DNA from 3 places in the Rhizobium sp. O111 genome. Region 2 is predicted to be linked to each of the others. Evidence: predicted binding sites of a transcription regulator. Region 2 holds the regulator's gene; each other region holds the start of a gene.
What was found. The regulator PhoB, encoded in region 2, activates phosphate uptake and scavenging genes when phosphate is short. The targets are predictions, from matches to a motif close to TGTCATNNANCTGTCAT.
Positions count from the first base shown of each region.

Region 1 (3,274 bases), 3.1 Mb from region 2:
GCGGCATCGGGCCTTCAGAGCTATCGACCAGAACGATCGCGCCATCCACCATCGACAGGATACGCTCGACTTCACCACCGAAGTCGGCGTGGCCGGGGGTGTCGACGATGTTGATGCGAACACCCTTCCACTCGACCGAGGTCGCCTTGGCAAGGATCGTGATACCGCGTTCCTTTTCCAGGTCGTTCGAGTCCATCACGCGTTCCGCAACGCGCTGGTTTTCGCGGAACGAACCGGACTGTTTCAGGAGCTCGTCGACCAGTGTCGTCTTGCCATGGTCAACGTGCGCGATAATCGCGATGTTGCGAAGTGCCATATGTCTATATCTCTGAGGCTGGGGCGCCACGCTGGGAGGGCGCCAATTGCATTGGGGCGGCTCTTACAGTGTTTTTCGCGAATGCGAAAGGGGGGAGCCTGGAATGAGAGGAATGCACGTATAGCACGGATCGCATCAGCTCGTCCTTTCGGGGTCGAGCACCACCCGCCAGAGCTCCTGGTCGTTGCGATCCATCAGCCGCACCGTCAGCTGCTCGCTGGCACCATCGATATCGACGAGACCGAAGAACTGCATGCCTGCTGATGGCGGCAGGTTCTGCTCGGTCCCACCGGGCGCCGCCTTCATGAACTTGACCTCTGGCCCGAAGGTCATGTCGAGCTCCTGCGGCCCGTAGGTGCCCGAATGCAACGGTCCGGCCACGAATTCCCAGAACGGCAGGAACTCGCGGAACTTCGCCCGCTCGGGACTATAGTGATGCGCCGCCGCGTAATGCACGTCGGCCGTCAGCCAGATCATGTTCGATATCCCGGCATCGCGGATGAAGCGCAGGAGATCGGCGAATTCGAGCTCGCGACCGAGCGGCGCGCCATTGTCGCCATTGGAGATCGATTCTGCTCCGCGCCGGTTGCCATAATCGTCCCAGATGACGAGACCAATCGGCAGATCGCAGGCGATCACCTTCCACGTCGCCGTCGAGCGCACCAGTTCGCGCTTCAGCCACGCCACCTGCCGCTCGCCGAATATCCGCGACTGCGGCGAAAGCTTTTCGTCCAGCCCATGGCTGTTCGGCCCGCGATAGGAGCGCAGATCGACGAAGAACACGTCGAGCAGCGGCCCATAGGAAACCTTGCGATAGATCCGCCCCGGCTCGGCCGCGACATGGCGCGTCGGCGTCATCTCGTGAAAGGCTCGTGCCGCCCGTGCCGAAAGCACCGCGACCGACTTCTCCTTGTAGCGATCGTCATGGCTGAGATCGGTCGACGGCGACCAGTTGTTCAGCACCTCGTGATCGTCCCACTGGTAGAAGATGGGGCAGACGGCGTTGAGCGATTTCACATGCTCATCGAGCAGATTATAGGTCCATTGCCCGCGAAACTGGTCGAGCGTCTGGGCGATTTCGCGCTTGGCCTCGGTGACGACTCGGTTCTTCCAGACCCCGCCGCCGCGCAGCGAAATCTCGTCGGGAACGGGATTGTCGGCATAGATCGTGTCGCCGGAATGGATCATGAAATCCGGCCGGTGATAGGCGATCGTCGAATAGGTCCGCATCCCCTCCTCATCGATCCCCCACCCCTGCCCCACCGTATCGCCCGACCAGACGAAGCGGATATCGCGGCGGGAGACGGGCGCGGTGCGAAACTGCCCGAGGATCGGCTCCGACCGGCTGTTGATGTCCTGGATATCCGCCGCCCGGAAACGATAGAACACCTCCTGATCGGCAGGCAGATCCTGGAGCAACAGCTTCGCGGTCAGGTCGCTGTCAGGCGTGACATCGATCGGCGGCAGCCTCACGGCGTTGGAGAACTTGTCTGATGTCGAGTATTCCACGAAGAGCCGCGACGGCCGATCCACCCGCGTCCAGATGACGCCCGAGGTCTGATCGACATCGCCGGACTGCACGCCCGAGGTAAACACCGGCCGGCTGGACGATCCGCGCGCATAATAGGGCATCGCCAGCCCCGCCACGGCAAATCCGCCAACCGCTCCCATCGAGGATAAGAAACGGCGGCGAGTCGGTTCCGTCAGTGTCATCGGGTGGCGCATCCGGCTTGGCAATCGGGACGATCTCCCGCACCCCGCCTATGCCCACCCCACATGTCACCCACTTGACGCCGCCATGACGGTTTTCCGAAGGTTTGGCGACAGTTTTGTGTTGGGATGGGTGGGGTTTGCGTCTCGCTTGGCTATCCGAGGCGCCGGCTCTCGCTTACGCTGCGGCCAAGGATTACCCCCCTCTGTCCTGCCGGACATCTCCCCCACAGGTGGGGAGATCGACTCGTGGTCTGCTCTCAGCCAAACAATGAGAGTGGAGCGAGCGGCCGCGCCCAGCCAATCTCCCCACCTGTGGGGGAGATGCCCGGCAGGGCAGAGGGGGGTATCACACCCACAAAGCCCGAAGGGGTATCAACTCAATCGCAAGAGCCGCTACCCCACCCCAACATCAAACAAACAACCTACGCATCACTCCCCGCCAACTCCTCGAACGTCGCCAGCCCACGCTTCACCAGCATCGCATCCGGGCTCGGCAGCTTGCCGCGGAATGCCCGGTAGGTATCCTCCGGATCGACCGACCCGCCCACCGAATAGACGTGATCGCGCAGCTTTCGCGCAATCTCGCCATTGAACGCATCGCCCGTCTCCTCGAAGGCCGAAAACGCATCGGCGTCGAGCACTTCCGACCACATGTAGGAGTAATAGCCCGCCGAATAACCGCCGGCGAAGATATGCTGGAAGTGCGGCGAGGCGTGGCGCATCACCATCGACTTCGGCATGCCGAGCTCTTTCAGCACCTCGGCCTGCACCGCCATCGGATCGGCAACCTCGTCCCGCGTATGAAACGCCATGTCGACCAGAGCGGACGAGGTGAACTCCACCGTGTTGAACCCGGCATTGAAGCTGCGCGCAGCCAGCACCTTGTCGAGCAAATCCTGCGGCATCGGCTTGCCGGTCTCGAAATGCACGGCGTACTGCTTCAGGATCTCAGGCACCGTCAGCCAATGCTCGTAAAGCTGCGACGGCAGTTCGACAAAATCGCGCGACACGCCGGTGCCCGACACGGAAGGGTAGGTCACGTTGGAGAGCATGCCGTGCAGCGCATGGCCGAATTCGTGGAACAGCGTGCGAGCATCATCCAGCGACAAGAGCGCCGGCTTGCCCTCGGCCGGCTTGGCGAAGTTGCAGACATTGTAGATGATCGGCAGCTCGCCCTGAGCACCATTCTTCAGCGGCAGCTTGTGCTGCGACTGGAACGCGCTCATCCAGGCGCCCGAGCGCTTC
Region 1 is NZ_JBSHXL010000001.1:3,285,710-3,288,983, forward strand. It holds gene typA (translational GTPase TypA) at 1-316, opposite strand, end outside; gene ACVTFQ_RS16465 (alkaline phosphatase D family protein) at 452-2,029, opposite strand; gene ACVTFQ_RS16470 (M3 family metallopeptidase) at 2,452-3,274, opposite strand, start outside.
Region 1: a site for PhoB is predicted at 2,104-2,120, ahead of ACVTFQ_RS16465 (alkaline phosphatase D family protein). Genes of this name have one in related genera too.

Region 2 (3,274 bases):
GCGCATCCACGGTCTCGCCAAGGCGAAGGCCGACATGGACGTCATCGTCGAGCAGAGCCTGCAGCGCGCCGGCCTGTGGAACGAGGTCAAGGACCGCGTGCATGAAGGCGGCACCGGCCTGTCGGGTGGTCAGCAGCAGCGTCTGTGCATCGCCCGCGCGATTGCTGTCAGCCCCGAAGTCATCCTCATGGACGAGCCCTGCTCAGCGCTTGACCCGATCGCGACCGCCAAGGTCGAGGAGCTCATCCACGAGCTGCGCGAAGCCTACACGATCGTCATCGTCACGCACTCGATGCAGCAGGCAGCACGCGTTTCGCAGCGCACCGCCATGTTCCACCTCGGCAACCTCGTCGAGGAGAACGATACCGACAAGATGTTCACCAACCCGGATGATCCGCGCACCCAGGATTACATCATGGGCCGCTTCGGCTGATCTCCGAAACCGGTAAACCTCAGGACATTCAAGGATAAGCCCCATGGCATCGACACATATCTATTCCGCCTATGACGATGATCTCAAGTTCCTGACGCGCCGCATCTCCGAAATGGGCGGCCTCGCGGAACAGATGGTCGGCGACGCTGTTCGCGCGCTCGTCAACGGCGACACTTCGCTCGCCCAGAAGGTCATCTCCGACGACGTGATCCTCGATCACGCCGAGCGCGAGATCGGCGAAAAGGCGATCATCACCATCGCCCGCCGCCAGCCGATGGCCGCCGACCTTCGCGAAATCATGGGCTCGATCCGCATCGCGGCCGATCTCGAGCGCGTCGGCGATCTCGGCAAGAACACTGCCAAGCGCGTCATCGCTGTCCAGAGCACGGGCGTTCCGCGCAAGCTCGCTCGTGGCCTCGAGCATCTTTCCGAACTGGCGCTTGTCCAGCTCAAGGAAGTTCTCGACGTCTACACCAGCCGCGTTGCCGACCGCGCCAAGTCGATCCGCGAGCGCGACGAGGAAATCGACGCGATGTACACCTCGCTGTTCCGCGAGATGCTGACCTACATGATGGAAGATCCGCGCAACATCACCAGCTGCACGCATCTTCTCTTCTGCGCCAAGAACATCGAGCGCATCGGCGACCACGCCACCAACATCGCAGAGACCATCTACTACATGGCTACCGGCGCCCAGCCGGAAGGCGAGCGTCCGAAGGACGACACCGCCAACACCGTCGGCGCGGTCACGGAATAAGCGTTCCGGACCCACGCCCCCAGGAGACCGAGACGAATGATCCCAAGAGTAGCAGTCGTTGAAGACGAAGAAGCACTGAGCGTGCTTCTTCGCTATAACCTCGAGGCCGAAGGCTTCGAAGTCGATACCATCCTTCGCGGTGACGAGGCCGAAATCCGGCTGCAGGAACGCACGCCCGACCTGTTGATCCTCGATTGGATGCTGCCCGGCGTTTCCGGCATCGAGCTGTGCCGTCGCCTGCGCATGCGCCCGGAGACCGAGCGCCTGCCGATCATCATGCTGACCGCCCGTGGCGAGGAAAGCGAACGTGTTCGCGGCCTGTCGACCGGCGCCGACGACTATGTCGTCAAGCCGTTCTCGACGCCTGAGCTCGTCGCCCGCGTCAAGGCGATGCTGCGCCGCGCCAAGCCGGAAGTGCTCTCCTCGCTGCTGAAGTGCGGCGATATCGAGCTCGATCGCGAAACCCACCGCGTTCACCGCAAGAGCCGCGAAGTCCGCCTGGGACCGACCGAATTCCGCCTTCTGGAATTCCTGATGTCGTCGCCCGGCCGTGTCTTCTCCCGCTCGCAGCTGCTCGATGGCGTCTGGGGCCATGACATCTATGTCGACGAACGCACCGTCGACGTACACGTCGGCCGCCTGCGCAAGGCGCTCAACTTCTCGAACATGCAAGATGTCATCCGCACCGTTCGCGGCGCCGGCTATTCGATGGAAGCGTAAGGCGCTTCCATTTCATCCGATCCAACGAAAAACGGGCCCGCAAGGGCCCGTTTTCTTTTGTTCCTTATCCGGCTTTCCGGGTCATGCGACCCGGTTGGCTGCCTTGCGGCGCTCGTTGACCGGCTGGTAGGCCATGCGCTGGTGATAGGTGCAGTATGGCGAGTTGTCAGGGGATTCGCAGCCGCAGAAGTGGAAGTCATCCGTCAGCGGATCGCCGACCGGCCACTTGCACGTACGCTCGGTCAGTTCCGTGAGGCCGAGGCGGCGCGAGATCGGAACGACAACGTTGGAAGCGGGACGGTAACGGACTTCCTCGATCGCATCGATATCCATCTCTTCCTTGAGAGCCACTGCGCCCTGCGGGCGGGCAACGGCGCGGCTTGGCGAGATGCGTGCGGAATTGAAGTTGCTGGCGGGGCGGGGCGTCGAAACCGCCGGGCGCTTCGGTGCTCTGGTCGCCGTCGTCGTGCCGCCGGCCTTGGCGCGGCCAGGCAGGTTCAGACGGTGGACCTTGCCGATGACGGCGTTGCGGCTTACACCGCCAAGTTGTGCCGCAATCTGGCTGGCGCTCAGGCCTTCGGCCCAAAGCTTCTTCAGTCTTTCAACGCGCTCGTCTGTCCAGTTCATGCCCTGTCTCCGCCTTATTGCGTTGGTGTAGGCAGAATCCCTCACCCATGGCACGGACGTGTCCGGACCAAGAAACGCTTGCTCGATTTTGGTGACTAGTTCCGCCGCATGCAGTCTAGTAATTGAGTTTTAACCTAGAGTGAGGGCGACTCCGTGACAAGAGTCGGTTGAATCGCGGCGAATCGATTTCTCGGTTTTCCCCAACTTGCTGGGTGGTAGAGTCATTTCTGCAACATTAGCTGTTGATAGCTCGCCGGCGCCCTGATGCTTGCTTGACGCATGCGACAAAAGCTCAGTTTTGTTGACATCGCACTGCGAAAAGACAATAGTGCCCCTCGCCGCCGAAAGGCGGCATTTTTCATTTCCGGGCACCCGCTTTTTAGCCGGAGTCCGGGCGATTATTGAGCGAATGACAGGAGATCGCGCCATGGCTGAAGCCGCGCCGCTTTATGATACCTACTCTCGTGCCCCGCTGCGGTTCGAGCGAGGAGAGGGCGTGTGGCTGATCACCGAAACTGGCGAGCGATATCTCGATTTCGGCGCGGGCGTTGCCGTGACCTCTGTCGGCCATAGCCACCCGCATGTCGTCGGAGCACTGAAGGATCAGGCCGATAAGGTCTGGCACCTTTCCAACATTTACGAGATCCCCGGTCAGGAGCGTCTCGCCAAGCGGCTGACGGATGCAACCTTCGCGGATAAGGTGTTCTTCACCAACTCCGGCGCCGAAGCGCTGGAAT
Region 2 is NZ_JBSHXL010000001.1:142,297-145,570, forward strand. It holds gene pstB (phosphate ABC transporter ATP-binding protein PstB) at 1-433, shown strand, start outside; gene phoU (phosphate signaling complex protein PhoU) at 477-1,190, shown strand; gene phoB (phosphate regulon transcriptional regulator PhoB) at 1,227-1,910, shown strand; gene ACVTFQ_RS00720 (GcrA family cell cycle regulator) at 1,992-2,537, opposite strand; gene ACVTFQ_RS00725 (aspartate aminotransferase family protein) at 2,965-3,274, shown strand, end outside.

Region 3 (3,274 bases), 1.0 Mb from region 2:
GGAGATCATCCCTGTGTCCCGTATGGGCGAGGTGATCAAGCATGCTCTGGTCCGCAGACCGGAGGCGATCGAGTGGGATGGCACGGTGGAAACGCCTGTTATCGCAACGGTCGAAGGGCACGACGAAAGCGGCACTTCCATCGCTCATTGAGCCTTGTTTGCCACATTCGTGCCCTATTGCTTAAAAACCCTGAAAAGGCTGGCATTTTTGCCAGCCTTTTTTTGTGAAAACCGTACGGAGACGCTTGCTTTTCCTTTATTTGCAGGCTCTTTGGGGTGCGGCGGGCCTGATGCACCAAATTCCGTGCCCGGCTATAGATTTGAGTCGTTTCGAACCATTTGAAAGGGGTGGAAACATGAACAAGAATGAACTCGTGTCCGCAGTTGCCGAAAAGGCAGGACTCTCGAAGACCGATGCCGCTTCGGCCGTCGACGCTGTTTTCGAAGTTGTCCAGGCTGAACTCAAGGGCAAGGGCGACGTTCGCCTCGCTGGTTTCGGTAGCTTCACCGTTTCCCATCGCGCTGCCACCAAGGGCCGCAATCCGTCGACCGGCGCTGAAGTCGACATTCCGGCACGCAACGTGCCGAAGTTCACGCCCGGCAAGGGCCTGAAGGAAGCCGTCAACGGCTGATTGGATTTGCTTGGCAGCCGGGCAACGAGACCGGCAGCACAAGTATTCGAAGGGTTCGGCGAAAGCCGGACCCTTTTCGCATTTGCGAGACTTGCCGCGATCGCGGCTTTCAACTACGCATGGATCATTCTCAGGGCGGGGTGCAATTCCCCACCGGCGGTAAGAGCGCAAGCTTGAGCCCGCGAGCGCCTTTTCACCTCAGGTGAGAAGGGTCAGCAGATCCGGTTGAATTCCGGAGCCGACGGTCATAGTCCGGATGAAAGAGAATGAGCAGGGTACGCGGGGCGGCATCGTCCGCCGCGTCGGCACCCGCGTTCATGCGTCCTGATTTATGTTGGTCCTTTTGTTCGGATGAATGACATGAATCAGACTACCCATATTTCCATATCCGCATCGCGTGCGCTTGCCGGCGCAAGCTGGATGGTGCTTGCCGGCATCGCCTTTGCTGTTCTCAACGTCGTCACCCAATGGCTGACGATGACCCTGGCCTTTCCGTCGGCCTCGGTCGCCTTCTGGCAATATGCCTTCGCGCTCGTCTTCTCGCTACCCTTCCTGTGGAAGACCGGCCTTGGCGCGATGCGCACCCAATACCCCTGGCGCCACATCGTTCGCGTCGTGCTGGCCGCCCTCGGTGTCCAGACCTGGGTCGCTGGTCTTGCGAGCGTGCCGATCTGGCAGGCGATCGCGCTGGTCATGACCTCGCCCTTCTTCATCATCCTCGGCGCCCGCCTGTTCCTCGGCGAGCGGGTAGGGGCAGTGCGCTGGGGCGCCACGGCCTGTGGCTTCGCCGGAGCAATGATCATCCTGCAGCCCTGGTCGGACAGTTTCAGCTGGGCGGCACTGTTGCCGATCCTTTCGGCGCTGCTCTGGGGCGCCTCGTCACTGATCACCAAGAGCCTGACGGGGATCGAGAAGCCGGAGACGATCACGGTCTGGCTGCTCGTGCTCCTCACGCCCGTCAACGGCGGTCTCGCCTTTGCGGCCGGCTTCGCGATGCCAACAGGCACGGTGTTGATGCTGCTCGTCGCCGCCGGCCTGCTGACGGCGATCGCCCAGTATCTTCTGACGCTCGCCTACAGCGCCGCCGATGCCGCCTATGTCCAGCCCTTCGACGATCTGAAGCTGCCGCTCAACGTTCTCGCTGGCTGGTTGGTCTTCGGCTATGCGCCCGCGGGCTATTTGTGGCTAGGTGCGGGCCTGATTCTCTGCGCCTCGCTATTCCTCATGCGCCACGAGATGAAGCGCGAGCGCGGATCCGCATAACAGATCTGCTCCGGGCGCTCACGAGATTGTCATGTGGATGGCAATGAGTGCCCGGCATATGTCACATCGCTGTAATGCAAACCCCATAGGCGGAGGGCGTTTCTTCGCAATGCCAATTGGGGGTATCTCTTATGAAGACCATTATTTCCGCGGCCGCTGCCGTTCTCTTCACGGCCGGCGTTGCCGCCGCTTCCGACTATGTTTCCTATCTCGACTATCCGCAGCCGAAGGACGACAGCAAGGAGTTCTTCACGGCGATCGAAATTCCGCAGGGAAGCTTCACCAAGTATGAAATCGACGCCAAGACCGGCCACATCGTCGTGGACCGCTTCCAGTCGATGCCGGTTATCTACCCGGCCAACTACGGCTCCATCACCAGCTCGCTTGGCGGTGACGGCGATCCGCTCGACGCTCTGGTCTATACCCGCGAGCCGGTTGTTCCGGGCGCCATCATCAAGGTTCGTGCGATCGGCGTGCTGAACATGATCGACGGCGGCGAACGGGACGACAAGATCGTTGCCGTTCCGGCCAGCGACATCGACCCGAGCTACGACAAGATCAAGGAAATCACCGATCTTCCCGAGATCGAGCAGCAGCGCCTGCAGGCCTTCTTCCGCGTCTACAAGCAGCTGCCGGAAAAGCGTAAGGTTGTCGAGCTGAACGGCTTCGAAAACGCCGAGAAGGCACAGGCCGAAGTCGCCGCCGCCATCAAGGCTTACGCTGAAAAGAAGTAATCCGGGCAAAGCCCAGGTAAGGAAATGGCCGGGTCGATGCCCGGCCATTTCTGTTTGGTGAAATAGTTATAGCTGTTACCAGCGCTGGTGCACATGCGGCGCGATCAGCCGGTCATAGATCTCGTGGCTCGCGGCCATCACCTCATGCGTCAGCGGCGCAAGGCTGGCGGCTGCCGCATTGGCTTTCGCCTGCTCGGCGTTGCGGGCGCCAGGAATGACCACCGTGACGGCATCGCTCATCAGGATCCAGCGCAGCGCGAACGCCGCCATCGTGGCGCCCTCGGGAACCAGCTTGCGAACCTCTTCCACCGCCTGCAGGCCGACCTCGAACGGAACGCCCGCGAAGGTCTCGCCGACATCGAATGCTTCGCCATGGCGGTTGAAGTTGCGATGGTCGTCGCTCGCAAACGTCGTCTCACGGCTGATCTTGCCAGAGAGCAGGCCGCTTGCCAGCGGGACGCGGGCGATGACGGCAATATTCTTTTGCCGCGCTTCCTGGAAGAACAGATGGCTCGGGCGCTGGCGGAAGAGATTGTAGATGATCTGGATGCTGACCACGCCGGGGAACTCGATCGCCTTCAGCGCTTCCTCGACCTTCTCGACGCTGACGCCATAGCCGCGAATCTTGCCGGCCTTCTGCAGCTC
Region 3 is NZ_JBSHXL010000001.1:1,146,671-1,149,944, forward strand. It holds gene lon (endopeptidase La) at 1-151, shown strand, start outside; gene hupB (DNA-binding protein HupB) at 357-632, shown strand; FMN riboswitch at 755-904, shown strand; gene ACVTFQ_RS05905 (DMT family transporter) at 993-1,895, shown strand; gene ACVTFQ_RS05910 (inorganic diphosphatase) at 2,027-2,629, shown strand; gene ACVTFQ_RS05915 (aldo/keto reductase) at 2,705-3,274, opposite strand, start outside.
Region 3: a site for PhoB is predicted at 1,955-1,971, ahead of ACVTFQ_RS05910 (inorganic diphosphatase). Genes of this name have one in related genera too.